DNA from 4 places in the Pontibacter deserti genome. Region 4 is predicted to be linked to each of the others. Evidence: riboswitches for the same ligand, from Rfam matches in the RefSeq annotation. Region 4 holds a riboswitch; each other region holds the start of a gene.
What was found. A riboswitch is a leader RNA that binds a small molecule or an ion and turns the genes downstream of it on or off. The one in region 4 is predicted to bind S-adenosylmethionine.

Region 1 (8,014 bases), on a different contig from region 4:
AGTATGGTTGGTTTACAGTTTCAGATTTATAAAACTTGCGGATAGCCTCCGTCAGTTGTTCCGTTTCCACTAAAAAGCCATCATGGCCATAGTTGGAGTGCAGCAACGCAAATGCAGAACCTGGCACTTGTTGATTCAGGAATTGTTGCTCTTCCACCGGAAATAGCAGATCGGTATTTACCCCTACAAACAGTGCTTTAGCTTTCAGATGAAGTAGTGCCTTCTCCACTCCGCCCCTGCCACGCCCAATGTTATGTGAGTCCATAGCCTTTGTTAGCAACCAGTAAGTATAGGCATTAAAGCGTTTAGCCAGTTTATCGCCCTGGTATACCTGGTAACTGGAGGCTCTGTAGTTATCGGTAATGCTATTGCCGGGCTCCTGCTGCGAAAGGTTGTAACTTATGTAGTGCCGATAAGAAAGCATCGCGATGGACCTGGCTGTTTTCAACCCTTCCCTGCCTGCTGTTTCACTATTACTAGCCCAGGTCGGGTCCTGACGGATGGCCATCCGCTGGCTTTCGTTAAAGGCTATTCCCCAGGCGGAATGACGCGCATTAGATGCCACATGGACCAACCTTGCAAAAACATCCGGCTTCTGCAACGCCCATTCCAATGCCTGTTGCCCACCCAACGACCCGCCTATGAGCGTGTGCACCTGCTCCAGTTCCAGTTCCTGCCGCAGCAGGTCAAAAGCACCTATTATATCACGGTTTGTGAGCTGCGGAAAACTATGGAAGTAAGGTTTAAGCGTGTTCGGGTTGATAGAGAGAGGTCCCGTCGATCCATAACATCCGCCCAGCATGTTTGCACAAACTATAAACCATTCTTCAGGATCGTATAGCTTACCTTCTCCAAAAAGGCCGCCCCACCAATCAGTAACTTCAGCGTTGCCGGTAAGAGCATGGCACACCCACACCACATTATTACGCTGCAGGTTTAACTGGCCGTAGGTAGTATAAGCAAGCTGGAAGCCGGGCAACGAGAACCCCGACTCCAGTTTAAACTCCTGCTGATAATGAAAAGTATGTTGTTGTGTGGACATATGAATTTCTAGTTAAGCACAGGTTCTGGCACTGCATTTTTTACAGCAGCAAAGGCCAGTTCAAAATCTGCTTTAATGTCTTCTATGTGCTCAATGCCAATTGAAACGCGAAGCAAGGTTGGCTCAACGCCTGCACTTAATTGCTCTGCATCCGAGAGTTGCTGGTGGGTTGTAGATGCCGGGTGAATGATCAAAGTTTTAGCATCGCCTACGTTTGCCAGGTGGCTCACCAGTTGCAGGTTATTTACAAAAGTTTCTGCCTGCTTTTTATCCCCCTTCAGTTTAAAGGATAGTACACCGCCAAAACCGCGCTTCAGGTATTTCTTAGCCAACTCATGGTACTTGCTGGATTTCAGACCCGGGTAGTTTACACTTTCCACCAGGTCGTGCTGCTCCAGCCACTCTGCCAGTGCCTGTGCATTCTGCACTGTTCTTTCTACCCTTAGCGAAAGTGTTTCCAGGCCTTGCAACAACTGAAAAGAGTTAAACGGACTAATTGCCGGCCCAAAATCGCGTAAGCCTTCTACCCTTGCCCTGATAGAAAAAGCGATGTTACCAAACGGACCATCCGTACCAAATACTTCCCAGAAGTTGAGGCCATGGTACCCTGCTGATGGTTCTGAGAATTGCGGGAATTTACCGTTGCCCCAGTTAAAGTTTCCGCCATCTACAATCACGCCACCTATACTTGTACCGTGCCCGCCTATCCATTTGGTAGCCGACTCTACTACCACATTGGCTCCGTGCTCCAGTGGCCTGAATAAGTAACCGCCTGCTCCAAATGTATTATCCACCACCAGCGGTATATCATACTTTCTGGCAAGTGCAGCTATACTTTCAAAGTCCGGAATATTGAAGCGTGGGTTACCAATTGTTTCCAGGTAAATGGCTTTCGTATTTTCATCTATCAGCTTTTCATAGCTTTCCACTTCATCATTCTCTGCGAAACGGGCATCTATGCCTAAGCGCTTAAAAGAAACCTTGAACTGGTTATAGCTACCACCATACAGGAAACTGGTACTCACAAAATTATCCCCTGCTTGCAGAATATTGGTAAGTGCAATAAACTGGGCTGCCTGCCCTGAAGCAACTGCCACAGCGGCCACACCACCCTCCAGAGCTGCAACGCGATTCTCGAAAACATCGGTGGTAGGGTTCATAATGCGGGTGTAAATGTTGCCAAATTCTTTCAGGGCAAACAGGTTGGCACCATGGGCAGCATCTTTAAAAGCGTAAGAGGTTGTTTGATAGATAGGCACTGCTCTGGAACGTGTTGTTGGATCGATTTCCTGGCCTGCATGTAATTGTAATGTTTCGAAACGATGTGTAGTAGACATAGTGGTTCTGATTAAAATGTATAAAATGAGTTGAGTTGCGAAATGCAAAAAAGATGTGCGGATGCAGCAGAGGGAACTACAGGTATTTACCTGCAGAAGTCTGCCGGACACACTTGTTCAGGAAGCTAAAAGATTAGCAACAGCAGCAACAACAGGTCGGCATGCACATGATGGACCTGAAGGCAAATAAATGAGATGCTCCGTGTAGTTTGGCTACCGGATAAAATACAAAACTGTGCTGTGTTGGCTTGATTCCCTTTTTCATGTTACTATCAATTTATATTCATCCGAATTTCCGGATTCAGGAATTAGCACCTTTACCATAGGGGTTAGGTTGCTAGCGCTTCACAGAGCCTGTCTCTCCACGCTTCTTTATAAATCAACAACCGTAAGGGTTAATTGACTTGATGATGCAAACTTAGACTACCTTTACTCAAAAAACAAAATAACGGATATGTTTTTTATAAAAATATTTTTCTAACTTAAACATTTAAACCTGTAAACCAACATCTTACATCCAAAAGCATAAGTATAAAATAAAAGCACAACCCGGTTATAGTTACTAATACATAACAAGAAAATGACCTGAACATAGCCGAAAGTTTTCTGTTGCTAAGTCGGGATATACAACCAGAACTTGCTCACATGAAGATACTTTTAACAGGTGCGAACGGCTATATTGGCAGAAGAATTTTACCTGTGCTTGTGGAGCAACAGCATGAGGTGATAAGTATGGTGCGCGACCCCCGTCGCTTCGAACTGCAGGATTCACTTAAAGATAAAGTACAAATTTTTAAAGGCGACCTGCTGCAACCAGATACCCTGGAAGCTTTACCTAAAGACATAGATGCAGCCTACTATCTGGTGCACTCGATGGGTGCCTGGGGAGATGACTTTGAACAAGCAGAACAAACTTCTGCCGAAAATTTTGTTACCTATCTTAATCAAACATCTGCTGAGCAGGTCATTTACCTGAGCGGAATTTCCAATGCTGCACATCTTTCAAAGCACCTGGCCTCCCGCAGGCATGTAGAAGATATACTAGACCTGGCAAAAGCAAATTTAACCGTACTTCGTGCCTCCATTATCATAGGCTCGGGTAGCGCATCGTTCGAGATAATCCGTGACCTGGTAGAAAAATTACCCGTGATGATTACACCCCACTGGCTTAACTCCCGTTGCCAGCCTATTGCCATCCGGGACGTGATCTATTACCTGACTGCTGCATTAGGCAACCCTGCCTGTTATGAAAAACGGCTAGAGATTGGCGGCCCGGATATACTTACCTATAAACAAATGCTGGAGAAGCTGGCAGAAGTGCGCCACTTAAAACGCTTTATTTTTACTGTTCCCGTCCTCACTCCCAGGTTATCGTCTTACTGGCTATACTTTGTTACCAGCACCAGCTTTGCTATTGCCCGCAGTTTAGTGGAGAGCCTCCGGAACGACACCATCGTACAGGATAACCGCATACAGGAAATCATACCGCATCAGAACCTGCCCTACCAGAAAGCGCTACAACTGGCTTATGCCAAAATTGAGCAGAACATGGTGATCAGCAGTTGGAAAGATGCCTTGGTAAGTGGCACGATGCAGCTTAATTATATGGATTTTGTACAAATACCTGAGCACGGTTTACTTACTGATAAACAACGTATTAAAATTGAACAGGATCCTGCAGTTGTATTGGAGAATATTTGGCGTATAGGTGGTGAGCGGGGCTGGTATAAAACAGATTTTTTATGGGAAATACGTGGCTTTCTGGATAAGATGGCTGGCGGTGTAGGCCTTAAACGGGGCCGTAGACACGCAACAGAAATAAGGGTCGGCGATAGTATTGACTTCTGGCGCATATTGGTTGCAGATCGCCCTAAAAAGCGTTTGTTGTTATATGCAGAAATGAAAGTACCCGGCGAGGCATGGCTGCAATTCAGAATAATTAATGAAAAAGATGGTTACTACCTGGAGCAGTTAGCAGCTTTTCGCCCTGATGGGTTGCTGGGCAGGTTGTATTGGTTTGCTATGCTTCCCTTTCATTATATCATCTTCAGAGGTATGGCCAGTAACATTGCACATTTTTCTCCGGCACCTAAAGCACCCGCCAAAGCATAGAAAGTTACAAATACATCGAAAAATACAAACTATAGGGTTTATAATATAAAACTTTACCTATACTTGCGAGTATACAAGCCCAAGTCTTTCAACCCATTTTTTTCGTGAAGACTACTACTTCTACAGTAGAAGTAAAGACGTAAAATTTTCGCCCTTTAAAAATAAAGCTAACTTTGCTCTCCGACATACCTAACGAACTAATGGAGGCCATTAAAGAAACTAACTTCTCCTTTGCCGGTCAGACCGGTTTTTACAGGGGCAAAGTTCGCGACGTTTATTATTTCGATGACCGGTTAGCTATAGTTGCTACGGATCGTATCTCTGCTTTTGATGTGGTACTGCCACGTGCCATACCTTACAAAGGGCAGGTACTGAACCAGATCGCCAGCCTTAACCTCAAAGCTACTTCCGATATACTTCCGAACTGGGTACTTTCTACTCCTGATCCTAATGTAACCATTGGGTTGCGTTGTGAGCCATTTAAAGTAGAGATGGTGATACGAGGCTACCTGGCAGGACATGCCTGGCGCGAGTATAAAGCCGGAAAGCGCACCCTCTGCGGTGTTACATTACCGGAGGGCTTAAAAGAGAACGATAAACTTCCGCAGCCAATTATTACCCCGACCACGAAAGCTGACGAAGGCCACGACGAAGACATTTCTAGAGAAGAAATTCTGTCGAAAGGTATTGTAAGTGAGGAAGATTACTTAAATTTAGAACGTTATACACAAGCACTTTTTGCACGTGGCACCGAGCTAGCTGCGCAACGCGGATTAATTCTGGTTGATACCAAGTATGAGTTTGGTAAACAAAATGGCCAGATATTTCTTATTGATGAAATCCATACGCCAGACTCGTCTCGTTACTTTTACAGCAAAGGCTACGAAGAGCGACAGCAGAACGGCGAGCCGCAGAAGCAACTATCAAAAGAATTTGTTCGCCAGTGGCTGATCGAGAATGGATTTCAGGGGCAGGAAGGACAAACAGTTCCGGAAATGACGGATGAAGTTGTTGAAAATATCTCAAAGCGCTATATAGAGCTATTTGAGGTATTTACGGGGCATTCCTTTGTAAAAAGTGACTATAATCAGGCACTACAGCGCATTGCGCAGAGTGTGGAACAAAACATTTTTAGCTTAAAAGATTAGATTTTTTAATGTATATTTTGGTACATTCGCATTTAAATCCATATTGGTAGATCTATGAAGTACACGATTGATAAGAAAGAGAACTATACTATAATCACGATAGATGAGAAGAAGCTGGATACTTCAATAGCTCCAGATCTTAAGTCTGAGTTTGTGAAGCTGAACGCTGAAGGGATCACCAACCTGATTCTAGACCTGAACAACGTAAAATACACCGACTCTTCCGGACTGAGCTCTATCCTGATTGCAAACAGACTATGCAATTCTTCTAATGGCTTACTAATTTTAACAAGCCTGCAGGACCACGTAATGAAGCTGATCTCTATCTCTAAACTAGAGTCAGTTTTAAATATACTGCCTACTGTAGAAGAAGCTATTGACCGTGTATTTCTGCACGAGATTGAGCAGGATCTAACAAACAAGGAAGACTAAGCATAACCGCTGGCCGTGGATTTCGAACTCAGGATTTTGGGTAGTTCGTCGGCCACACCCTCGGCAAACAGACATCATACCGCACAGGTACTTACCATTGGTAACCAGATACACCTGATAGATTGCGGTGAAGGTACGCAAATGCAGCTGATGCAATACAAGATAAAGCATCAGCGCATTTGCAATATCTACATCAGCCACCTGCACGGCGACCACTATTTTGGCTTAGCCGGTTTGCTCTCCACAATGTATCTGCAGGGCAGGCAGTTACCCCTTCATTTATTCGGCCCTCCGGGCCTCTCCGAAATCTTAAGCCTGCAGTTCAAGTATTCGGGCACCAACCTAAGCTACAAGCTTATTTTTCATGAGTTGGATACCACCTGCTATAAAAAAATTTTTGAGGACAAGCAGATAACCGTGCACACCATACCTATGGAGCACCGGGTACCTACCTGTGGTTTTATTTTCCGGGAGAAGCCCAAGCCACGCCCGCTTATAAAGGAGAAACTGCCACCTTACCTTACACCACCGCAACTGGTACGCCTGAAGTGGGGAGAAGATATAAATGACGAACAAGGTAACCTGCTGCTGGCTAACAAAGAGGTAACACTGGATCCAAAGCATAGCCGTAGTTACGCCTATTGCTCCGACAGCCGTTACAAACCAGACCTGCTGCCTTACCTGCGCCACGTAGACCTGCTGTACCATGAGGCTACTTTCCTGAGCGACATGGAAGAGCGCGCTTCCCAAACTTTCCATAGCACTGCCCGCCAGGCTGCCGAAATGGCTGCCGCCGCCGAAGTACGTCATTTATTACTTGGCCACTTTTCTGTGCGCTACAAAGACCTTACGCCGCTGCTTACGGAGGCGCAGGAAATATTTGAAAAAACCGACCTTGCCACGGAAGGAAGTATTTTCAGTGTAAGAGAACAGCACCGGTAAGCCTGCATCAACTTTCCATCTAAAGTATAAAACCTTTTAATAGCCGGTGTGCTAAATATAACTAGTTTGTTTAAGCCTGCAGAAAGTATAAATTTACCTGATATTATACTTCATCCTGATAAGCCAGCCAAACTATGAGCACTACTACCCTCGAAAAGAAACGCACTAATCTTTTTATGGCGCTTAGCGGAGTATTTTTGGCCAACGCCTTACTGGCTGAGTTGATTGGAGTTAAAATATTTTCAGGGGAGGCGCTGTTTGGCTTATCGGGCGTGCAGCTTAACATACTGGGCAGCAAACTCGATTTTAACCTGACGGCTGGCGTTATCATCTGGCCTGTTGTGTTTGTTTCTACGGATATAATCAACGAGTACTTCGGGAAGCAGGGCGTGAAGAAGGTAAGTATACTTACAGTTATACTTATACTTTATGCTTTCCTGGTGATAACTATAGTTACCGGGCTGCCGCCGGCGCAATTCTGGGTAGAGCTTAACAGCAAAGATCCGCAAGGCAACCCGTTCAACATCGATTTTGCTTTTAACACTATTTACCGCCAGGGGCTGGGCATCATCATCGGCTCGGTAGTGGCTTTCTTGGTGTCGCAGTTGCTGGATGCTACGGTTTTCCATTGGCTGCGCAGATATACAGGCAGTAAAAAGATATGGCTTCGCGCCACCGGCTCTACGTTGGTTTCGCAGCTAATCGATAGCCTGGTTGTATTGTTTATTGCCTTTTACCTGTTCGGCAACTGGACACTGGAACTAGTATTTTCAGTGGCTGCCATCAACTATATCTATAAGTTTTGTGTAGCTATATTGCTTACTCCTGTGCTATACCTGGCGCATTACCTGATTGATGAGTACTTAGGTAAACGGGATGCAGAAGAGTTAATTGAAGAAGCTGCCATAGAAAGCGAAGCCTAACCTTAAAGTATAAAATTGCTGAAGCGTATGATAAAGATTGCAGTAGCCGGAATTGGCGGAGTGGGCGGATATTTTGGC
Region 2 (8,014 bases), on a different contig from region 4:
TTACCCGGCTCACTTTTATTTGAGAGGTAGCAGTATACTTTCTTTTTTTAAGGGTGATACAGGCATGTTCCCCTTCATCCACCATGTTTAGGATAGTAGCAGCGATCACTTCTAACTGCCCTTGTTGTTGTAAACCGTTTATCAGAGTTGCTGAACTGGCAGGCATGCGGTGGCGATGTGTTTCCCAGTAAGGTCGTACATGACGGAGAAACCGCTTTTTCTCAGTTAATGGTAAAGCCTGCCAGATAGCAGGTATATCAGGACGCATGGCATCCAGTACGCTTCTCCAGGTATAGCCTTGTTCTTCTGCTTTCTTTATCTCCTTCCTGAAAAAACGGAATAATGCTATTACAGACAAGTCTGAATGAATGGGAAGGTTCAGCTTATGATAAGAAGGCGTATATACATCAAATGGCTGAGGCAGTAGTCCGTGACGAGAGATAACATAAATTTTCCCTTTATGGCCCTGTGCTTTAAGACTACCAACTAAGTCTACCATTGTCAGGCTGGAACCAATCAGTAATAAGGAGGCATCAACAGGCAAATCTGCCAGCCCTTTTGCAGCCCAGGGAGAAGCAACATATTTACTGCTTTGATAAAATGCAGCATCAGGTATGGGGAGCTGGGCTGGTGGAAAGTTGCCGAGAGCCAACACCACTTTATCTGCTTTTATAGATTCATGATCACGAAAATCTACCTGGAAGCAATTGGCCTTCCTCTTTACTGAAATAGCCTCGTCATATACTTCTACAAAGTTTATACTTGGGTGGGCCTTCATTTTTGCTTCCTGCAACCGGGCTTTAAGGTAGTCCCCGAAAATAAAACGAGGTATAAAGTCATCTTTACTGACAGGGTGCTTTAAATGCTTTTCATAACGATGCTGTTGTGCTTCGAGCCAATAGAAAAAATCGAGAGGATGTTCCGGAAACAGACTCATAGCCGAAGCAGGAACATTTAAAGGTTGAAACGTTAATTGGCTGGAATAGGCAATTCCGCGGTTCATCCTATACCTGTCCTGGTCTATCAGGTTAATGGTGGTGTTACATGTAGCGTTGTGAAGCAGGTGAATAGCCGTTAATGTGCCGCTTAAGCCTCCTCCGATAATTGCAATAGCCATAGGTGCTATAACTTAAGTAAACTGAAACTTTGATTAATCAGACAAACAAAACCTATGCTGGTAGCCTGTGCAATAGTTTAGTATAGTAAGAGAGCAGAAGTTTAACCTGTACCAGGTAACTCAATAATATCTGGTATTACGCCAGTTAACCTGTATGGTTTGTTGTCCGAACAGCTTGTTGAGAGACTGAAATACTGCTGAACACATCATAAAGCAACCACAGGTTTAAAGTATAACAGGGATAAATGGCAGTAGTTTAACCGATGTACGTACATTTTTTTGCTGAAATATTTGCAATTCCAAAATTCTGCATGCAGCTTTGCAGTGTAAAGTCAATATACCTACACAGTATTTGATTTATAAAGAAGAAGGGAGAGAACAGGCTCTATGAACTTCTAGCAACCAGTTATCAAACCAGGTGCTAATTCCTGCCTAAAAAATTTAGGGGATATAAATTATCAATCATGAAAATCACAACAAATAACCTTATCGGTTCTTTATTGCAGAAAAGCACTTTATCTTCTTTCGGTTTATCTCTTCCGAATACTATTTCTACTTGTTGTTGCTGCTGTTGTTGCTAAACCAGCTGCGCATTCTGTTGCCTATACTTTCTTTTAGGTAAACTATAACACATTACGTACGCAGCCGCCAGGCATATTAACCTTTTGCGCTTAAAGCAAATAAGGCGAAGGTTTGCTTTGTCTAAAGCTTTCAGTACCTGAAGGACTTGTTTTTGCCTGCCTCCCTTACATTCAAAAGCTCTGCCTTTGCAGGTGAGCTATACCTATACTTTCAATTTTAATTTTTACAGAGAATCTTATGTCAACTTTATCATCTGAAAAACCATTTGCAATTTTCCATGAACACCAGGAGTGGTTCCGTCCTTTATTTAATGAATTGGATGTCCGCGGCATTGCATACACACGCCTGAACGCAGCAGAACATACCTATGACCTGGCATCAGCGGAGCAGAACTATAGCCTTTTCTTTAACCGCATGAGCCCCTCTGCTTACCTGCGTAACAACGAGCAGGGCATATTCTATACACTTAATCTGCTTGCTCATTTAGAGGCTAAAGGTGTAACCGTGATCAACGGCTATAAAGCTTTCCAATATGAAACTTCCAAGGCGCTGCAGTTATCGTTGCTGGAAAGACTCGGACTTCCTTATCCTAAATCCCGTGTCATTAACCATGCCTCGCAGGCAGTTAAAGCTACAGAAGGATTGCGTTACCCAATCGTTGTAAAAGCGAACATTGGCGGAAGCGGTGCTGGCATTATACGTTTCAATTCTCCGGAAGAGCTGGCATTAGCTGTTGCCTCTGGCCAGGTAGAACTAGGTATAGACCATACCGCACTGGTACAGGAATTTATACCTGCGCGTGGCGGCCATATAAATCGTGTGGAGACCTTAGGCGGCAAATACCTGTATGCTATTAAAGTTTATACTTCAGGAGAAAGCTTTAACCTGTGTCCTGCAGACATTTGCCAGACTACCAACGGTAAAGAACTGGTAAGAAACGCCTGCGCTATTGATGCACCTAAGAACGGTATGAGAGTGGAAGGATTTACACCACCACAGGGAGTGATAGATGCTATTGAGCGCATTGTGCAGGAATCAGGTATAGATGTTGGCGGTATAGAATATACCATCGACGACCGTGACGGACAGATTTACTATTATGATATAAATGCCCTTTCGAACTTTGTGGCTGATGCTGTTAACGTGATCGGGTTTAATCCGCATGCTAAGCTGGTAGACTTTTTAGAGGCAAAAGCACAATTAAAGAGAGAGGAGGTATAGGCATGGAATTCGGATATTGGTTACCGGTTTTCGGCGGCTGGCTGCGCAACGTGGAAGAGGAAAGCATGGCCCCGGACTGGGACTATGTAAAAAAGCTGGCACAACGCAGCGAAGACTGGGGCTATAGTCTTTCTCTTATCGCTGAGTTGTTCCTGAACGATATTAAAGGAGAGCAGGCTCCCTCTCTTGAGGCATGGTCTACGGCTGCGGCACTGGCGGCAGTTACCGAAAAACTGGAGATAATGGTGGCTGTGCGCCCTACGTTCCATAACCCGGCTATACTTGCCAAACAAGCTGCCAACATTGCCCGGATCAGTGGCGACAGGCTTTCGTTAAATGTGGTGTCGTCGTGGTGGAAGGATGAAGCAACTAAGTATGGCCTTCACTTTGAAGAGCATGATGACCGCTATGCCCGCACAAAAGAGTGGCTGGATATTGTAACCAATGTATGGGAGCAGGATCATTTCTCTTACCAGGGTAAATACTATCAGGTAGAGAACAATGTGTTACAGCCAAAGCCAAAGAAAAAGCCATTTATATATGCCGGAGGTGAGTCGGAAGCGGCCAAGACCCTGATAAGCACGCAATGCGATGGTTATGTAATGCATGGCGATTCTCCTGAGCTGATAGGCAAGCGCATTGAGGATATGAAACGCCGACGCGATGCCCTAGGGTTACCACCTATGAAGTTTGGTGTGGCAGCTTATAGTATAGTTCGCGACTCAGACCAGGAAGTGAAAAAGGAATTTGATCGCATTACCAATGTAAAGGAATCTGCAGCCGGGTTTAAAAACCTGGAGCAGTGGGTATCAGGCACGCAACTGGAGCGCCAGCTTACCCTGCAGGATTATTCTGTTTCAAACAGGGGACTACGTTCCGGGCTGGTAGGTACGCCAGCCCAGGTGCAGGACCGCATCGCCGAATTTGAGGCTGTTGGTGTAGACTTTTTCCTGTTACAATGCAGCCCTCAGATCGAAGAAATGGAGCGCTTCTCTGAATCTATCATAAATGTTATTGCCTAAACTTATCATCTGAGCTAAGCAAGGAAACCGAACAAGATTATACTTATAGTTTAACCCTGCTCAAACCTTTCCTTTGCTGACGCACCTGAACAAACCTTTACTAATCTATACTACCTTCCCCTGCCGCTTAACCTACGGCAGGGATTTTTATTTAAACCTACCTGATGTAGCTAACCCATTCTTCGATCATAGTAAGGCTATACCTTAAACTCCGTACCTGAAGCAGATCGTGCTGCTGTTGATACCCTAGTTAAAATGTGAGCAAGTACAGTATGCTCAACATCTTTCTGATAGAAGCTCGTATACTGCATATAACTCTTGAAAATGATTTATGAATGAGGTTTCTACTGCTTCAGCAACAACGGTACAGCACCCTAAATTAAAAGAACTGGCTGCTACAGCCATTTGCGGAAACGATATCACGTCTTCCTGTTTATATGTTTCGGCGCTGGCTATTATTTATGCAGGGCAGTATGCATGGGTGGCACTGCTGATGGTAGGTGGGGTTCTCTATTTATTCCGGAGTATCTATGGTGAAGTAGTGGGAGCTTTGCCGCTAAACGGCGGAGCTTACAATGCATTACTAAACACAACCAGCAAAAGCACAGCCTCGCTGGCTGCCTGCCTTACTCTGCTTTCCTATATGGCCACCGCTGTTATTTCGGCAAGTGAGGCCATGCATTATGTGCACCACCTTTGGGAAGGGCTACCTATTATTTATGCTACTATTGCTTTGCTAGCGCTTTTTATGGGGCTAACCATAATGGGTATCGGCGAATCTTCTATAGTGGCCATCATTATCTTCATCACGCATATTTCCACCTTAACCCTGTTATTGATAGTCGGGTTTTTCTTCCTTTTTACACATGGTTTTGATACGCTTACTCTTAATTACAGCCAGCCTTTGGAAGGGAGTATCTGGAGGGCCTTGTTCTTCGGTTTCGCGGCTGCCATGCTGGGTATATCCGGGTTTGAGAGCTCGGCTAACTTTGTGGAGGAACAGGAGCAGGGCGTATTCCCTAAAACCTTGCGTAATATGTGGCTGGCAGTTACCATCTTTAATCCTTTAACTGCTTTTCTGGCCATTGCCATACTGCCATTACCTGCTGTAAAAGAAAACCAGACTGCTTTATTGGCTTATATGGGTGAGGTAGCAGGCGGAGATTGGTTAGCTGTTCTGGTATCTATAAACGCTGCCATGGTACTGAGTGGCGCGGTGCTTACTTCCTATGTCGGGGTTACAGGCTTGGTGCAGCGCATGACACTTGACCGCTGCCTGCCACAGTTCCTGTTGACCACAAATAAGAAAGGTTCGGCTTACCTCATCATGATCAGTTTCTTTCTGCTGTGCGTGTCTATACTTCTTATTACAGCTGGCGATATTGGAGCCCTGGCGGGGGTGTACACCATTTCTTTCCTTGCTGTAATGGCATTTTTTGGTATTGGTAATGTTCTGCTCAAGTTTCGCAGAAATCGTCTTCCGCGTCCGGTTCGTGCATCTGGGTTGGTGCTGTTTATTGCTATTTCTGCTGTATTAATGGCCCTAGTAGGTAACGCTATTCTAAACCCGGCTTATGTATGGGTGTTCCTGAAGTATTTTATACCTACTGTGTCGCTGGTGCTTATCATGTTGTTCCGTATAGAGCTGCTCATCTTTTTTGCTTTTCTGGTACGACAGATAGAGCAGCCACTTAAAAAGATCATACCTTTTAAATCCTATACTATAAAACGCCTTATCCATACCATAAGGTCTCAGCAGTTTGTCTTCTTTACAAAAGGAGATAATATAGCCAATATTAACAAGGTGATGCGCTACATTGTTGAAAATGAGCATACTAACCGGATTAAAATTGTTAACGTGCTGAAGGAAGGAGAAGAGCCACCTAAAAGATTGATGCATGAAGTAGAAGTGTTGGATCTGGCCTATCCCGAACTAGTAGTAGATTTTGTCATCATCAGGGGGCATTTCGGTCCGGACCTTATTCAGCAACTGTCAGAAAAGTGGGGCATACCAAAGAATTTTATGTTCATTGGCTCGCCCGGTGATCGGTTCCCCTATGGTTTGCAGGAACTAGGTGGAGTGAGGTTAGTTATTTAAGTTAGTTGTACTATTATAATCAGTCTCTTTTCTAACAGAAAAATCAGGTTTTGAAAAAAATGAGTTTTTGTTTACTACAGGTAATTGATTTTCAAGTATAGCCAGCACAGTCTGTATCACAGGTAACAGTTCTTTCTACTACTTTCATATAAGGTGCACCCTGATACCTGTACAGCGTTAGCAAACAACAAGCCTGAAAGAGATGATTTCTTAATTTATAGCACTAACTGATGTTGTTAAGCGCTGCATACATATAAGCCCCTTTAGTAATATAAGACAACTGCTGACAACTATGAGAATAGCGACCTATAATGTGAATGGTATAAATGCTCGGCTACCTGTCTTACTCCGGTGGTTACAAGAAAAAAAGCCGGATGTGGTATGCTTGCAGGAGCTGAAGGCACCTCAGGAAAAATTTCCGATACAAGTTATTCAGGAAGCTGGTTATAACGCTATCTGGCACGGGCAGAAGAGCTGGAATGGTGTTGCTATACTTACCCACAGTTTGGAGCCGGTAGAAATACGTCATGCATTGCCAGGCGATCCGGATGATATGCAGAGCAGGTATATTGAAGCTGCAGTAAAGGATATCATTGTTGGCTGCTTATACTTGCCAAACGGAAATCCTGCTCCCGGTCCGAAGTTTGATTACAAATTACACTGGTTTGAAAGGTTAGCTACTCATGCGTCTGAACTACTGGCAACTGACAAGCCTGTAATATTGCTCGGTGACTTTAATGTGATACCAACTGAACGGGATGTATACAGGCCAGAACGTTGGCTTGATGATGCCTTATTCAGACAAGAGACCCGTGCTGTTTACCAAAAGCTACTGGAACAAGGGTGGACGGACGCATTACGTAAAATTTATCCTAATGAGCAAATCTATACTTTCTGGGACTACTTCCGCAACGCCTTTGGGCGCAACGCTGGTCTAAGAATCGATCATGTATTGCTTAGCCCACCACTTGTTAACCGGCTTACAGCAGCCGGGGTAGACAGGGAAGTAAGAGCCTGGGAAAAAACGAGCGATCATGCCCCCGTCTGGATAGAGCTGACAGATTAAAGCATTAGTACCAAAACAAGTATAGATAAGATCTGACTTGCAGGGGGTTATAAAGCTAAGATGCCAGATTGGTGTTAGCATACATAGATCCGATCATATCCTCATACTTTTTAACAATTACCCGGCGCTTCAGCTTAAGCGTAGGAGTTAGTTCGCCGTTCTCAATCGTCCACTGGTTTGGCATCAGCACAAACTTTTTTACCTGTTCTACAGGGTTAAACTGTTTGTTATAGTTATTGATGGCATCCCGGATAAGGGCTTTAATCTGTTTGTCGTTTGTTACTGCCTGGTCGCCGGGGTAGGGCTTGCCCTGTTGGGTATACCATTGTTTCAGTGTCTGGAAGGCGGGCACAACAAGCGCACCTACAAACTTTTGCTGTTCGCCAACTACCATGATCTGCTCAATCCAGTCGCTTTCCACCAGTTTGTTTTCGATGGGTTGTGGTGCCACATACTTGCCACCGCTGGTCTTGAAGAGTTCTTTCTTACGGTCTGTTATTTTCAGGAACTTACCATCTACCATAGTTCCAATATCACCTGTGCGCAGCCACTCGCCGTCCATCACTTCAGCAGTCAGGTCAGGGCGCTTGTAGTAACCCATCATCACATTCGGGCCTTTGGCAAGTATTTCACCATCTTCGGCAATTTTCACTTCCACACCGTCCAGCAGCGGACCTACAGTGCCAAACATTCGGCCTGCTTCGTTGTAACGGTTTCCGCTGATGATTGGAGATGTTTCGGTAAGGCCATAACCTTCCTGTATCACAATGCCGGCGGCGGTAAATACTTTTAATAAGCGTATCTGGCAGGCAGCGGCTCCGGTAATAATGGCTTTCAGTTCACCACCCATCGCTTCACGCCATTTACTAAAGATCAGTCTATCTGCCAAAGCTAGTTGCAGTCTGTAC
Region 3 (8,014 bases), on a different contig from region 4:
CTGTAGTAAAGCAAGTCCGGTTCCCTGCACAAACAACCCCAGCAGGAATATTTCATAAGTTCGGTTAAGTGCGGCAGGTATAAAAATCAGGGCACCCACAGCCATAACGGCCAATCCGGTAGCCATACCTTTTTTGAAGCCGGTCGCCTTTAGCACCCACGCTGACGGAATAGCCATCACGAAGTAAGAAATAAAAAACGCGAAGGTAACGAAGTAGGCCTCGAAGTTGGTAAGCTCACAAGCCAGACGCAGGTAAGGGATCAGTACCGAGTTTAGCCAGGTAACAGAGCCAAAAATAAAGAACAGGGCGCCGATTATCAGGATAGCACGGGAATCGTTACGCGTTGCCTGAGACATCATAGGTTCAGTTTTAACAGACATAAAAAGTGTAGATAAATCTGTTCAAGATAATCTAATTTTTTAATAACTCCTTTGTTTGCAGTACCTGAACTATAAAAAATATGTGCGATAGCAGCCTAGCTATAATTTGTTTGTGCCGCAGGTAGAAGGCCTATACTTTGCGGCAGGTTGTGTAGCAGGTGTTATAGTTAGTGATTTACATGAATTCACCAGATGGGATATGATAGGAGCGGCCTTTAGGCAACACGTGCATGATCAGGTTCTCAACACAAAGGGCTTGTCCTTTTTCTATACTGTTATAGTTGTTCTCCTCCAGTTTCCGCCCATCAATTACAACTACCAACCCTGAGCCTATAGTTTCGATGCAGTTGTTTTCAGTTATCATAATACCTGTGTCTTCGCCAAGCCCAATACCAATGTGGGTAGGGTGGCCGGCAATAGCTTCGATAAGGCGAGGTATGCGACGGCGGTTTACAAAATGTGTATCAATGATAACATGGTCCAGTATACCCAAGCCTGGAGCTAATTCCACGGTACCTTTAATGAGCGGGTCAGTCTGCAGAGAACCACTTATCATGATCCGGGATAAAGCCATGGCACCGGCACTGGTTCCTGAGATAAGAAATTTATCTTCCTGCTGGTAGCGTGTTTTCAGGATATGGAGTGCTTCTGAGTTCTCAAAAATCGGGATGATCCGACACTGATCACCTCCGGTAAACATAACCGCATCTGCTTTCCGTAGCCGTTCCAAAAAGTCTGGTCGCTTAGTATCTTCAGGTTGCTGAATGGGCAAAACACCTACGTTGTCGCACCCAAGTAGTAAGAAAGCATCTGTATAGATCTGGCCTGCCGCTTCCGGGGTTATGGTTGCTGAAGTCACTACTTCGATGCGGGTGCCCAAGCCATGCAGTTCATCGTGTATGCGTTTTAGAATCCCTTCATCTACAGCATTTTGATGGTGAACTATACCTTCTGATACCGATTCATTGCCTTTCTTTTCGTTGCCACCTATGGCTACTATTTTTCCTTTGGGTACCTCCATAACCTGCAGTTGTTTAAGTATAAATCTATCAGAAGCAGCATGACTAACGCGTTATACTTTATACGTTAGATGAAGCTTTTACCCAAAGGTTACGATGTTTGGAATACCCAGCCATTACAGGTTCAGGATCATGTCGTTTAGTTTGCGGGCATCGAGTACAGCATTACCTAAAATGGTGTTGTTAAAGAAAACCCATACCTGCTTTTCATCCTCCAGCCACTCTTTCACCATATAGGCATAACGTTCCAGTTTATCATCGGAATAAGCAGAGGAGTACATTTTCTCGTCGCCGTGCAGGCGTAGGTAGGCAATGTTGGTAGTTGTTACCTCAGTACCCGGAAAGCGTTTGCCTGCGCTGGCAATTACAGTGGTAATGTCATAGTCTCGCAGCAGGTCCAGCGACTCATCAGTAAACCACGATACATGGCGGGCTTCCAAAGCAAAAGCCTGATCCGGGTATTTATCGCGGAGCAACCTGTAAAACGATTCTGCTGTTGGCCTATGGAAACGGAAGCTGCCCGCGATCTGCACCAGTACCGGGCCAAGGCGATCACCCATTAAACTATAGCTGGCCATAAATTTGTCCAGCGGGGCCTCAGCATCTGTAAACTTGCGTTTATGGGTTATTTCCTGGTTTAACTTTGGTGCAAATTTGAAGTAGGACGGAGTAGTAGCCAGCCATTTCTCCACAGTTTTAGCCATCGTGAAATGATAAAAGCTGCTGTTTATCTCGGTTGAATTGAAATGGGTAGCATAGTAGGATAGCCGTTCCGCGGATTTCAGCTCTGGAGGGTATAGTACTTCCAGCCAGCGATAGCTCCATCCCGATGTGCCCATGTATAAGTTTGGTATATGTTCCATAGTATAGCGCAAGGTGTTGCAGCTACCTACGTTTGGAAAACCGGGCAGTTAAAAGTATAGCTTACTTAATTTAATGAGAAGCAAACGTTAGAATATGTATGTGATTTTAATTCAGTTGTTTAGGCTTGCTGTTGAGATGTTTTTACTATCTGGGTTTGCATTATTAAAAGCTTGGGCCTTACCTTTGCAGCATCTTTATCAAGATTTATAAAGAAGAGGGGAGAGAGCAGGCTCCGCGAACCTCTAGCAACCAGCAAAACAAATTGAAATGGTGCTAACTCCTGCCCAGTTTTGGGATATATAAATTAGTAGCATGTTAGCAAAATCAACAAAAACAGCCTTTTATTTACCAGCATCATTCTTTAAAGTAGCACCTGCCACTTCATGTTGCTGCTGTTGCTGTTGCTGTTAATCCATATCTTTTTCTTGCTTAAGCTGCACATACCAAACCGGTAGCAGCTGCACTTTATACTTTCAATTCATTTTAATTTTTATTTCCAGGCCTGTTGTTACCGGAGTTACTCTGGGCAGCTAAAGGTATTATTTCTTCAGTTTTTATGGATCAGATCAAAAAGACAGGTGGAACAGCTCTCGTTCCATTTTTGGTGTTTGTTGTATTATTTCTTGGCGCCGGTTTAGCGTTAGACGACTTTTATGCTTTGCCTTCGCCGGTGGCGGTAGTGTGCGGTATTATCGCTGCATTTATACTTTTAAAAGGAAGTATAAATGCTAAAGTTGATGCCTTTATAAAAGGATGCGGCGATTCACAGATCATCACAATGTGTGTAATTTATTTGTTAGCCGGTGCATTTGCAGCTGTTTCTGAAGCAATAGGTGGCGTAGATGCCACAGTAAATCTCGGGTTAACTTACATTCCGGTGCAGTACCTTGCCTTAGGTGTGTTTTTACTGGCTTCTTTTTTATCTACTGCTACCGGTACGTCGGTTGGGGCTATAGTGGCCTTAGGGCCTATAGTTGTGGGGCTGGCCGAACAAAGTGGCTCTCCGCTACCAATTATGTTAGGTGCTTTGCTGGGCGGAGCCATGTTTGGTGATAACCTTTCTTTTATCTCAGATACCACCATTGCTGCTACCCAGACCCAGGATTGCGACATGAAAGATAAATTCAGGGTGAACCTGCTGATTGCCGGGCCTGCCGCTTTTGTAACAATTGGTCTTTTACTTTTTGCAGGATTACAGACTACTGCTGCGCAGGAGGTATTGCCTGTAGCAAAGGAAATTGATTTTCTGAAAATAGCACCTTATTTACTTGTGCTGTTCCTGGCAGTATATGGCATAAATGTATTTGTGGTATTGGTGTTAGGTATACTTGCTTCAGGTGTAGTAGGTATAGCCGGCGGTGATCTGGATGTGTTGCTGTTCAGTAAGAAAGTTTATGAAGGCTTTACCAGCATGACCGAAATATTTCTGCTTTCGATGCTTACAGGTGGACTGGCAGAAATGGTAAGACAGGCTGGGGGTATTCAGTTTCTATTGAACAACGCCAACAAGATGATTAATGGCTATCGCTCTGCACAACTGGGAATAGGTCTGTTAGTGAGCGGCGTGAACAGTGCTATTGCTAACAACACAGTATCCATAGTTGTAACCGGGCCGGTTGCAAAAGAGATCAGCCAGCGGTATGCTATCAAAAGACTGAAAACAGCTGCTATCATTGATATCTTTGCCTGCATTGTGCAGGGATTGCTTCCTTACGGCGCACAAATACTGATCATGCTTAATTTTACTGGTGGTAAGGTTCAATTTCTGGATGTGCTGCCTTATGCGTGGTATCTGTACCTGTTGCTTTTATTTACTTTGCTGGCCATTTATACCCCTTTTGTAGACAGGTTCTTACTTAAAAAAGAGGTTAATAAATTACAGGCAAGGGAAACTGTTGCTAATTAGACGTGAGTCGAGAACAACCTTGTTAATAAAAAAGAGCCGCTTAACTACGTGTTAAGCGGCTCTTTTTAGTCTGTAGCTATCAGCTGATTAACGTACCTGAAACAACCACTCCAAGGCTTCTTCTGTAGTTGTGAAAACTTCCAGCTGTGTGTTTCTTTCAAATGGCAATTGCTCCAGCATCGCATAAATTCGTGTCGAATCCATCAATGAAAGACTTTCCAGGGTACTCAGGCGTGCAAACTTTTTAAGCGCAACCTTAGGCAGTAGTGGTGCTACATGCTCCAATATCCAGTTCTGGTCCGCGAACTCAATGTAATGTATAGCCCGTGAATCACTTAACCAGTACTCATATTTGTTTTCAACGGTAAGCTCTGCTGCCTTCAAAAAGCTTTTTCGAAACTCTTCGCTCTTAGGGTGCTGTGTCCATTTTACAAAAATATACTTTGCACGATCATCAGCTTCAATCTTTACATATTCGTCCTGGTATATAGTGCATAGTTGCAAGGCAACAGCATTATAGGTTTCTCCTTCTTGCATATTATTTTTTATTACTCATTATCTGTTGTAAGTAGCCAGCCTGTTGCTTCTGCCTCCGATAAAAAAAGCTGAGACGAAAAAGCCAGGTTTGCTTTCTTCATCCGGGCATCTATCGCCTCGCTGGTCATTTGTTGTATGGCATCTGCCGAGTTTATGATAGCCAGTTTCTGAAGGTTACTTTTGGATAATACAGCCACCGAGTTTGAAACAAACCACGTTTGGTCTGCCAAAGTTAATATTCCTCTGCGATGGTTGTTTATCAGCAACAACTCTATCTTGTTTTCCAGCAGGGCACGAACTGCTTTTAAAATTCCATACCTGTATTCTCTGCTCGACGCAATTCTCAGCCACCTGAGCACTAACAACTTTTTATTCAGATCAATTACAATCTCCATAAAGTCTGTGCGGCAAACGGTTGTGTTTGTAGCTTCTTCTTTGGCCTCATCCTGCACCTCCGCAGTAGCAGTTACTTCAGATGCCGCTAAACTACGTAGTATTTTATGGTTGCAATCCACAGGAATCCAGATGCTGTCTCTGGAGCAGATGTTTTCTGACTGTTGAGGAAGGAGCCATTTCTTCCCTTCTTCGGTACTATAAAAAACCTTCACTTGGTAAGGCAATTTTATACCTTCCTCTTCAATAGATTTATGTACCCGGAACTGTTGTTCATCTCCTGAAAGTACTCTGGCACTTCGTACTAAGGTAGTATTCAAAAGTGCTTTCTGTAAAAAGTCAGATGTGCTTTTCTGATCAACTAGAGTCGGGTTACCAAACTTAGTAAAATCGATCAGAATGTACTTTATTTTTAGTAGTGCAATACAAATACCTACAAACCGAATATGATGTCGGTATTCCAGACTGCTTACTGGTTGTTGCCATGCCGCCTCAAGGTATTTAAGAGAAGGGCAATAGCTTATTTTAAGAGCATCTGCATCTGTGCCGCATGCTGTTTTGTTGTTTTCTTTTACATAGCACAATTTGCCCATTGATTGATTTACCGGGGTTTCATTTCTGGTTACTTTTCCTGAATAAGATGTTGGATACTGCATTACAAAATACTCCTGCTTCCAGACATTCCGAAAGCTAAAATTAAATGGTTTTACTATCTATAAATCAATTAATTAACCGGATACGGTCTTATTAACTAACTATAAACGCTACAGGTTCAATTGTTTTATTTGTTCTTGCAATAGTTATATAGGTGGTAAGTTCTGAAAACTATAAATTAACAGTAAGTGCATGCAGAAACCATACATTATACTTCATAAAGCCATTATGTTTCTCATCAAACTCCTGAAATTCGGAGAAGCAAAATCTGAAATTCTATGAATTGTTAAAAAGCAAAAAGTCAGTCAATTGGAAGCCTGGTTTTAGAATGATCAACTGTTTCTTAAAACTGTTCTTGGAGAGAAGAAAAGTTGTCTATTATTTTTGTAAAATGGTTCAACGCGGGGCTAAAATAATTTCTAAAACGATATAGGCTGGCACTATTTTTAGCAATAGCATGTTAAGAGGCTTCTATGCTTCTATTTTATACCAGTTTTTTTGAACTGTAATTCCTTTAAACAGGAATGCCTAAACTAACTCTAAAGCCACCCGCCTATGAAGGATCTTCAAAAATCTCTCTCTACAACAGGTGATGTCAGCAAAAGGAACAATATACCTTCTGTTGAACTACAAGAAATGATTGGAGTATTGCTCCCCTTTAAGAAGACCTTCGAAGCACAATCAGGTCTGAGCCTTTTACTTTCCCCGGACCTGACCATACTGGCTATTACAGATTCTTTACTCAAAGAAATTTACAGATCGCGCAGGGAAATAGTAGGTGGCTATTTGTTCGATGTTTTCCCCGATAACCCTGATGCACCGCAAGCTTCTGCTACAAGCAACATGAAAGCTTCTATGGAAAAGGTGCTGGCAACGGGTTTACCACATAAAATAGATTTTCAGCAATACGACATTCGTGATCCTGAAAACCCGGCTTCGTTTATAGAGCGTTACTGGAGTACAATTACTATTCCTATTCTAAATGATGATGGAAGTACAGCCTATATTCTGCACGAAACGGTTAATATCACAGAAGAAGTAAAGGCTAAGCAACAGCTACAAGAGAGTAAGGAAAGAGAACAGACTGCAGTTGCCCATGCAGAACAGCAACGGTTACGCCTGAAACGCCTGTTCGACCATGCACCGGCTGGGCTCGCTATAGTTGAGGGGCCCGACCTTGTCTTCAAAGAAGTCAATGACACATATCAGCAGCTGTTTCCGGGGCGGGAGTTTCTGGGGCTCCCGTTAACCGAAGCGCTTCCGGAATTACTTCACCATCCTGCAGGCGATGCTGTCAGGAAAGTATACGAAACAGGTGAAACATATGAAGGGAAAGAAGTGCTTATCCCAATGGTCCGATACAAGGACCAACCGGAGGACTTATACTGGAACTTCATAAACCAGGCCATTTACGACCCACAGGGTAACATTAGTGGTATTTTACTTTTTGCACTGGATGTAACAGAATTTGTAGAGGCGCGCCGGCAGGTAGAGAAAGGCTCAGAGGCGGTACAGGCTCTGAACCAAGAGTTGGAAGAACGGGTAAAACAGCGTACAAAAGAATTGCAACATGCTGAAGCCGAAGCCGACAGGCAAAGTAAACGCCTGAAAGATTTGTTTATGCATGCGCCTGCTGCCATTTGTATTTTAGACGGACCTGAACTGGTTTACGAACTGGTAAATCCGGTTTATGAGCAGCTATTTCCCGGGCGTACTCTTTTAGGAAAACCGATTCTGGAAGTATTGCCGGAAATAAAAGACAACCCCGTTTATAAACATTTCAGGGAAGTATACGAAACAGGAAAAACACATGAAGAGTCAGAGCTTCTGATTCCGTTCATCCGCCCGGAAGATGGTGCACTCGAGAACAGGTATTTCAGGTTTATACAGCAGGCACGCTGTAATGAGCAGGAGCAGATAGACGGGATTATTGTTTTTGCACTGGAGGTAACAGAACAGGTAGCAGCACGCAAAGCTGTAGAAACAAGTGAGCAGCAATTAAGGCTGGTTACAAATGCGCTACCTGTACTTATAGGCTACCTGGATAAGGAAGAGAAATACAGGTTTGCCAACAAAGCTTATGAACACTGGTTCCCGCTGAAATCTGAAGACCTGATAGGCAGGTACCTTCGTGATATAATTGGAGAAGAGGCTTATAGAAATGTAAAAGAATATATTGAACAGGGATTTGCTGGCCAAGCCGTTAGTTTTGAGGCCCGAATGCCTTACCGGGCAGATTTTGTAAAGCATATTCAAACCA
Region 4 (8,014 bases):
AGACAAGACATTATTGACTTACTGATGCAAAAGTATGGCTACCGTGAGCATGTAAAACTAGAATATTTTGAAGAGTTACCTGAGCCAAAATTTCTGGAGGGCACCGGAAGTATGATCTTGGACAGGGTGAACAAAATTGCATACGCTGCTTTATCTCCCAGAACAGAACTTGAGCCACTACAGGAATTTTGCAACAGGCTGAAGTATAAACCGGTAACCTTCCGTGCTTATGGCCCGACGGGTGAACTCATTTACCACACTAATGTGATGATGTGCTTAGGCGATACGTTTGCTGTTATTGGGATGGATGTAGTAGATGCACAGGACCGGGAGAAGCTGCGTCAGCAACTTGAAAGTACCGGAAAAGAAATCATCGCACTTACCGCAAGCCAAACCCACCACCATTTTGCTGGGAACATGCTGCAACTGCGCAATAAACAAAATGAAACTATACTTGTGATGTCCGAAGCAGCTTATAATTCCCTTACAGATGAACAGCTAAGCAAACTTAGAAGACACAAAGACCACCTGCTATTCTTCCCGATACATTTAATTGAGCAGTGTGGCGGGGGTAGTGTGCGCTGCATGATTGCGGAAATCTATAAACCTGAACAAGTATAAACTCGAAAGCCGGAGCTTTAGCCCCGGCCTCAAGCAGTTTAGTTGTTTGTAAGGGTGTTGTTTTTAAAATAAAGCTTCGGCCACTTTGCGCACCGATTCTGACTTGCCCATAGAGTAGTAGTGCAGGCACGGCACACCAAATTCCATCAGTTCTTTCGATTGCTTGATAGCCCACTCTACGCCCACCTGAGCAGCCGCTTTGTTATCCGGGCAGGCCTCAATGGCATCGGCTAAATCGCAAGGTATTTCGATATGGAACAGGCTTGGCAGTAAGGTTAGCTGAGACTTCGTGGTCATCGGCTTTAAACCCGGAATAATCGGCACATTTATACCTTCTTCGCGGCAGCGGTTCACAAAGTCAAAATACTTCTGGTTGTCGAAAAACATCTGCGTTACGATGTATTCCGCGCCCAGTTCAATTTTCTTTTTCAACCAGCGCAAGTCCGACTTCAGGTTAGGTGCCTCGAAGTGCTTTTCAGGATATCCGGCCACGCCAATGCAGAAGTCTGTAGGGTTATGAAATGTCTGCTCATCATCCAAATAGCAACCGTTGTTCATATCTACCACCTGCCCGATAAGCTCTGACGCATAATTGTGCCCGCCAGGCTCCGGAAGAAAACGTTGCTCACTCTTTACACAATCACCGCGTAGCACCAATACATTGTCTATACCAAGAAAGTGCAGGTCTATCAGCGCATTCTCTGTTTCTTCTTTATTGAAGCCTCCGCAAATAAGGTGGGGCACTGTGTCTACTTTGTAATGATTTTGAATAGCCGCACATATGCCTACCGTACCAGGGCGCTTGCGTGTGGTGCGCTTCTCCAGTAATCCATTCTCGCGCTGTTTATATACATACTCTTCGCGATGGTAGGTCACGTCGATAAACGGCGGCTTAAACTCCATCAGCGGGTCTATGTGGCTGAACAGGGTTTTCATGTTCTCGCCCTTCAGCGGAGGCAGTATCTCAAAAGTGAACAGCGTTTTGCCGTTGGCATTTTTGAAGTGATCCGTTACTTTCATGTAAGGGTGTTTCTTATTTAGATATTATATCTCAGATTTAACTACACCGCCTGCTGCGCTACCGGCTTTGGCTCGTAGTTCAGGTTCGGGGATAGCCAGCGCTCCAGTTCCTCTTTGGCCATACCTTTGCGCTGTGCGATATCTGCTACCTGGTCTTCACCAATTTTACCCAACCCAAAGTACTTCGATTCCGGATGCGAGAAGTATAAACCGCTCACCGAGGCCGCCGGGTACATCGCTAGGTTTTCGGTAAGTATAACCCCAGAGGTTCTTTCAGCATCCAACAGGTTAAACAGTGTGATTTTTTCGGTATGGTCTGGGCAACCAGGATAGCCTGGTGCTGGACGTATGCCTTTATAGTTCTCTTTGATCAGGTCTTCGTTACTCAGATTTTCTTCCGGTGCATAACCCCAAAGTTCTTTCCTAACTTTAGCATGCATCAGTTCCGCAAAAGCTTCCGCTAAACGGTCGGCCAAAGCTTTTACCATGATGGATTTATAGTCATCATGCTCAGCTTCATATTTCTCTATCAACTTCTCGATACCAAAACCAGCCGACACCACAAATCCGCCGATGTAATCGGGCACGCCAGTTTCTTTCGGAGCCACAAAATCTGAGAAAGCCAGGTTTGGTACGTTAGCTCCTTTCTTGCCCTGCTGCCTCAACGTATGGAACTCCGTCAGCACGTTTCCACGTGAATCATCGGCATATACTTCAATCGTATCATCTGCTTCCACGTTGGCAGGGTAGAAACCAACTACAGCACGGGCTTCCAGTAATTGCTTATCCACAATCTCCTGCAGCATTGCCTGCGCATCGTTAAACAGTTTGGTTGCTTCTGTGCCCAAATCCGGATCTGTCAGGATTTTCGGGTATTGCCGCTTCAGCTCCCAGGTATGGAAGAAAGGTGTCCAGTCGATGTATGGCACGATCTCCGAAAGCGGGTAATTGGTGTATGTTTTGTTGCCGATAAAGCTTGGTTTAACAGGTTTCGTTGTATTCCAGTCTACTTTATACTTGTTGGCGCGGGCTTCTTCTATACTTGCAAAAGCACGGTCTTTGGTTCGGCCTAGGTGGTCTTCACGCAATTTCTCATACTCTGCTTTAATCTCGGCTATGTAAGCTTCACGCTCACTGCCCAACAGGCTGCTCACTACGGTTACACTTCTGGAGGCATCATGCACGTGTACTACGGGGCCACTATACTGCGGTGCAATTTTCACGGCAGTGTGTACTCTTGAAGTTGTAGCTCCACCAATTAACAAAGGAATCTTCATGCCGCGGCGTTCCATTTCCTGCGCTACGTATACCATTTCATCCAATGAAGGTGTGATAAGTCCACTCAAACCAAGGATATCTACCTTGTGCGCTTCAGCTTCGGACAAAATCTTATCCAGCTGCACCATCACGCCCAGGTCTATTACTTCGTAGTTGTTACAGGCCAGCACTACGCCCACAATGTTCTTGCCGATGTCGTGCACGTCGCCCTTCACAGTAGCCATAAGTATAGTACCTGCGGTTGATTTAGACGTATCGGAAGCCAGCTTCTCCTGCTCCATAAACGGCAACAGGTACGCCACCGACTTTTTCATTACACGTGCACTCTTTACTACCTGCGGCAGGAACATTTTACCAGCACCAAATAAATCACCAACAACGGTCATACCTGCCATCAGCGGCCCTTCAATCACATCCAGCGTTTTGGTTGCCTGCTGACGAGCGACTTCGGTGTCTTCTTCTATGTAGTCAACTATACCTTTTACCAAGGCATGCTTCAGGCGCTCTTCCACAGGGGCATCGCGCCAGGCATTATCGGCTCCGGCGGCTGTCTTGCCTTTGCCTTTTATAGTTTCCGCGTAAGTAACCAGCTTTTCAGTGGCATCCGGGTGGCGGTTAAAGATCACATCTTCGATCAGGTCGCGCAGCTCGGTTGGTATTTCACTGTACACACCCAGCATACCCGCATTCACAATACCCATGTCCATACCTGCCTGCACGGCATAGTATAGAAATACGGTGTGCATCGCTTCACGCACAATATCATTGCCCCGGAACGAGAACGACAAATTACTTACACCACCGCTTACCAGGGCATGCGGCAGGTTCGCTTTTATCCATTTTACAACCTCGATATAATCTACCGCATAGTTGTTATGCTCTTCTATACCTGTGGCAATCGCCAGGATGTTCGGGTCAAAAATAATGTCCTGTGGCGGGAAGCCAACTTCGTCTACCAGTATGCGGTAAGAGCGTTCGCAGATCTCTTTTCTGCGCTCCAACGTATCGGCCTGTCCCTGTTCGTCAAATGCCATCACCACTACAGCGGCACCATACTGGCGTACTTTACGAGCTAATTTCTTAAAGGCTTCTTCTCCTTCTTTTAAGCTGATAGAGTTAACGATAGATTTGCCCTGCACACATTTCAACCCGGCTTCTATCACGCTCCATTTCGAAGAGTCGATCATGATAGGCAGTTTGGCAATGTCAGGTTCGGAAGCGATCAGGTTCAGGAAGTTGGTCATGGCCTGCTCCGAATCGAGCATACCTTCGTCCATGTTCACGTCTATGATTTGTGCGCCACCTTCTACCTGCTGACGGGCAACTGCCAAAGCTTCTTCAAACTGTCCGTTAACTATAAGGCGTGCAAACATCTTGGAGCCAGTAACATTGGTACGTTCACCGACATTCACAAAAAGGCTTTCGGGGGTAATGGTAAGGGGCTCGAGGCCGCTGTAGCGTGGGAGTGGAGCTACCGGAGTGGGAGTGTGCGGTTTATACTTTCGCACCAAGTCTGCAATTACTTTGGTATGTACTGGCGTAGTGCCACAACAACCACCTAGTATATTTACTAATCCCTCTTTCAGGTATTCTTCTACAATTGCCCCCATTTGCTGGGCTGTTTCGTCGTAGCCGCCAAATGCATTTGGCAAACCGGCATTCGGGTAAGCGCTGATGTAACAGTCTGATATTCTTGATAACTCCTGGATGTGTGTTTTCAGCTGACGAGCACCTAATGCACAGTTAAAGCCCACGCTAAGTATAGGTGCATGTGAGATGGAGTTATAGAAGGCTTCTACAGTCTGTCCAGACAAGGTACGGCCGCTGGCATCGGTTATAGTTCCGGAAACCATGATCGGCAGTTCTTTGCCGCCATCATTTACAAATTGCTGTATCGCAAAAAGGGCAGCCTTACAGTTTAACGTATCAAAAACGGTTTCTACCAGCAGCAGATCAGAACCACCATCTACCAAACCACGCACCTGCTCATAGTATGCCTCAACCAATTGATCAAAGGTAATGGCACGGTAACCAGGGTTGTTTACATCCGGAGAAAGCGAAGCCGTACGGTTAGTCGGGCCAATGGCACCAGCTACAAAGCGTTTGTGCGAAGGATTCTTGGCTTGTATCTCATCTGCAGCTTCACGGGCTATCTTCGCAGATTCATAGTTAAGCTCATACACCAGGTGCTCCAGGTGATAGTCGGCCATGGCTATACTTGTTCCGCTGAACGTATTGGTCTCGATAATATCGGCACCAGCCTCTAGGTACTCTGTATGGATGGTCTTGATGATATCGGGCCTAGTAATAGAAAGCAGGTCGTTGTTTCCTTTCAGGTCGGAGGGGTGATCTTTAAAGCGCTCGCCGCGGAAATCAGCTTCCTGTAGCTGGTAACGCTGGATCATGGTGCCCATGGCGCCATCAAGCACAAGTACGCGCTCTTTAAGCTGCTGGTAGATCGGATGTGTTTTGGTCATGGCTGGTGTCTTTCTTCTCGTAAGTCTTCTGCATTGTCTTATCAAGAAGGACACCCTAAGGCAGGATATACTATCTTATCTTTTCCCGGCTAAAGTATAGCTGGGAAGGGAATTAGCACCAGGCTTGTACAAGGTTGCTAAGACGTCATAGGGCCCTATCCCTCAGTCTTTCTTGATAAGAAGTTGCAAGTTAATACACTTATCCGCAAAACGCGAATTTTTGTTGCATTAGAATATAACTATAATCACTAATACAACTGATGTGCTTCAAAACAGAAAAGGACACATTAAGTGTCCTTTTCCTAAAAGAGTTTGGTCGTTTCCGATTAATTACTCTTCTTAGTTTAGTATACGATCAGTAAAACGCTAAGTTTCTACATTTTACATTTAAACAAAATAAAAAAAGGGATGCCTTTCGACATCCCTTTTTAAATCTGCAAAGGTTCGTATTAAGCTTCTGCTACTACGTTAGGAATTACAGAAACGTAAGAACGGTTCTTAACGCTTTTCTTAAATTCTACTTTGCCATCAATAAGTGCGAACAAAGTGTGGTCTTTACCCATACCCACGTTCTTACCTGGGTGGTGTGCAGTACCTCTTTGTCTTACAATGATGTTACCAGCGATAATGTCCTGGCCACCATAAATCTTAACACCAAGTCGTTTTGAGTGCGACTCACGACCGTTGTTAGAACTACCAGCTCCTTTTTTGTGTGCCATTTTGTTTTACTATTTAATCAGGCCTTAGCCCGAAATGGTTCTACGATAAATTTCCTCTTACTGCTTATCCAATGCTCTCGATCAGAACTTTAGTATAGTCAGAACGATAACCTCTCGACTTTCTATACCCTTTTCTTCTCTTCTTCTTGAAAACACGGATTTTCTCGCCTCTAACGTTGCCAAGGATTTTACCAACCACTTTAACACCGCTTACGAATGGAGCACCTAAGGTAATGGTTCCGTTATCATCTGTAAGAAGAACATTGGCGAACTCAACGGCGTCACCTTCATTGCCGGAAAGCTTGTTAGCGTAGATGAACTTACCGCTCTCTACTTTGGTCTGTTGACCTGCGATTTCTACAATTGCGTACATCAGCTTCAATGTATGTTTAAAATTTAGTCTGCAAAAGTACGGTGCTTAATTTTAATTTGCAAACACTTATAACTTAAAATGTTCGCAGATTTCAACAGCACTTTCAGGCATTGTGGATAACCATGTTGATATACACGTGACATTTTTTTTGCACCTGTTAAAAACTGCCATAACAACAAACAAACTAGGTAGTTACAAGCAAAACAGGTTTTTCACCTTTTCCACAAAACAAATTTACAGGTGCGCAAAGCACATAGATTAAAACCAGAAACCTACACTTCTTTTTGTACTCTCGCTCTTCATATATGGCAAAACAGCATGTTTAAACACTATAAGCCGGCATTTCATTGCACTTAACAATTATTTAATATATAATTTACAATATATTAACTATCTAATATGACATATACATCATGTGTATAACGGTGTTAATTTCAGCATAACAATCACACCTACAACCACTTAATTATTTGTGCATAAATTGAACAACTTTACCCCCTACTTTCAAGTTCAATTCTCTATATTTGAAGTCACGATACTACCAGGTACCTGCCGGGAACCCGTCAAAAACAAAAGTAAACATGGGGTGTTTTCTAAGCTGATTAGCTTACCCCTTCAACCAATAAAACATTTAGTAGCTTATGGAGCCAATATTACAAGAAAACCCAAACCGCTTTGTACTGTTTCCGATTCAGCATGATGAGGTATGGCAGATGTATAAAAAGGCTGAAGCCAGCTTTTGGACTGCAGAAGAGATCGACCTTAGCCAGGACCTGAAAGACTGGGAAAACCTGAACGATGGCGAGCGTCACTTTATCAGCCACGTGCTTGCATTCTTTGCCGCATCAGATGGCATCGTGAATGAGAACCTGGCGATAAACTTTATGCAGGAAGTACAGCTACCGGAAGCGCGTTGTTTCTATGGTTTCCAGATCATGATGGAGAATATTCACTCCGAAACATACTCGCTCCTGATCGACACTTATATAAAGAAGCAGTCTGAAAAGGATTATCTCTTCAATGCGCTGGAGACCGTGCCATGTGTAAAGAAAAAAGGCGAGTGGGCACTCAAGTGGATCAACAGCGAGAACTTTGTTGAAAGACTGGTTGCCTTTGCAGCTGTAGAGGGTATTTTCTTCTCCGGTTCTTTCTGCTCTATTTTCTGGTTGAAAAAGCGTGGCTTAATGCCAGGCCTGACCTTCTCTAATGAGCTTATCTCCAGAGACGAAGGTTTGCATTGCGATTTTGCCTGCCTGCTTTACTCTATGCTGCAGAACAAGCTTTCTGAAGAGCGAATCCATACTATTATCAGGGATGCAGTAAGTATAGAGCAGGAATTTGTGACAGATGCGCTGCCGGTTGACCTGATCGGTATGAATGCAAAACTGATGAGCCAGTACATTGAGTTTGTGGCTGACAGACTACTAGTAGCACTTGGCTACAGCAAGATCTACAATGCTGCTAACCCATTCGACTTTATGGAAATGATCTCGCTGCAGGGCAAGACCAACTTCTTCGAGAAACGT

Region 1: another riboswitch for S-adenosylmethionine. It lies ahead of MJ612_RS08825 (O-acetylhomoserine aminocarboxypropyltransferase/cysteine synthase family protein); the one in region 4 lies ahead of metH (methionine synthase).
Region 2: another riboswitch for S-adenosylmethionine. It lies ahead of MJ612_RS06445 (ATP-grasp domain-containing protein); the one in region 4 lies ahead of metH (methionine synthase).
Region 3: another riboswitch for S-adenosylmethionine. It lies ahead of MJ612_RS01420 (Na+/H+ antiporter NhaC family protein); the one in region 4 lies ahead of metH (methionine synthase).

Annotation. Positions count from the first base shown of each region.
Region 1 covers NZ_JALPRS010000001.1:2,035,005-2,043,018, forward strand. The annotation lists gene metX (homoserine O-acetyltransferase MetX) at 1-1,042, opposite strand, end outside; gene MJ612_RS08825 (O-acetylhomoserine aminocarboxypropyltransferase/cysteine synthase family protein) at 1,051-2,379, opposite strand; SAM riboswitch class I at 2,654-2,760, opposite strand; gene MJ612_RS08830 (SDR family oxidoreductase) at 3,025-4,491, shown strand; gene MJ612_RS08835 (phosphoribosylaminoimidazolesuccinocarboxamide synthase) at 4,692-5,639, shown strand; gene MJ612_RS08840 (STAS domain-containing protein) at 5,694-6,071, shown strand; gene MJ612_RS08845 (ribonuclease Z) at 6,087-7,013, shown strand; gene MJ612_RS08850 (queuosine precursor transporter) at 7,148-7,936, shown strand; gene MJ612_RS08855 (ketopantoate reductase family protein) at 7,964-8,014, shown strand, end outside.
Region 2 covers NZ_JALPRS010000001.1:1,487,823-1,495,836, reverse strand. The annotation lists gene MJ612_RS06450 (FAD/NAD(P)-binding protein) at 1-1,117, opposite strand, end outside; SAM riboswitch class I at 1,472-1,574, shown strand; gene MJ612_RS06445 (ATP-grasp domain-containing protein) at 1,937-2,920, shown strand; gene MJ612_RS06440 (LLM class flavin-dependent oxidoreductase) at 2,923-3,942, shown strand; gene MJ612_RS06435 (APC family permease) at 4,274-6,040, shown strand; gene xth (exodeoxyribonuclease III) at 6,333-7,106, shown strand; gene MJ612_RS06425 (AMP-dependent synthetase/ligase) at 7,162-8,014, opposite strand, start outside.
Region 3 covers NZ_JALPRS010000001.1:334,416-342,429, forward strand. The annotation lists gene MJ612_RS01405 (sugar MFS transporter) at 1-381, opposite strand, end outside; gene MJ612_RS01410 (cyanophycinase) at 557-1,402, opposite strand; gene MJ612_RS01415 (DUF72 domain-containing protein) at 1,517-2,263, opposite strand; SAM riboswitch class I at 2,466-2,570, shown strand; gene MJ612_RS01420 (Na+/H+ antiporter NhaC family protein) at 2,821-4,170, shown strand; gene MJ612_RS01425 (hypothetical protein) at 4,258-4,707, opposite strand; gene MJ612_RS01430 (hypothetical protein) at 4,719-5,756, opposite strand; gene MJ612_RS01435 (PAS domain-containing protein) at 6,310-8,014, shown strand, end outside.
Region 4 covers NZ_JALPRS010000003.1:80,821-88,834, forward strand. The annotation lists gene ctlX (citrulline utilization hydrolase CtlX) at 1-621, shown strand, start outside; gene metF (methylenetetrahydrofolate reductase [NAD(P)H]) at 685-1,641, opposite strand; gene metH (methionine synthase) at 1,683-5,396, opposite strand; SAM riboswitch class I at 5,469-5,578, opposite strand; gene rpmA (50S ribosomal protein L27) at 5,846-6,115, opposite strand; gene rplU (50S ribosomal protein L21) at 6,180-6,488, opposite strand; gene MJ612_RS15240 (ribonucleoside-diphosphate reductase small subunit) at 7,130-8,014, shown strand, end outside.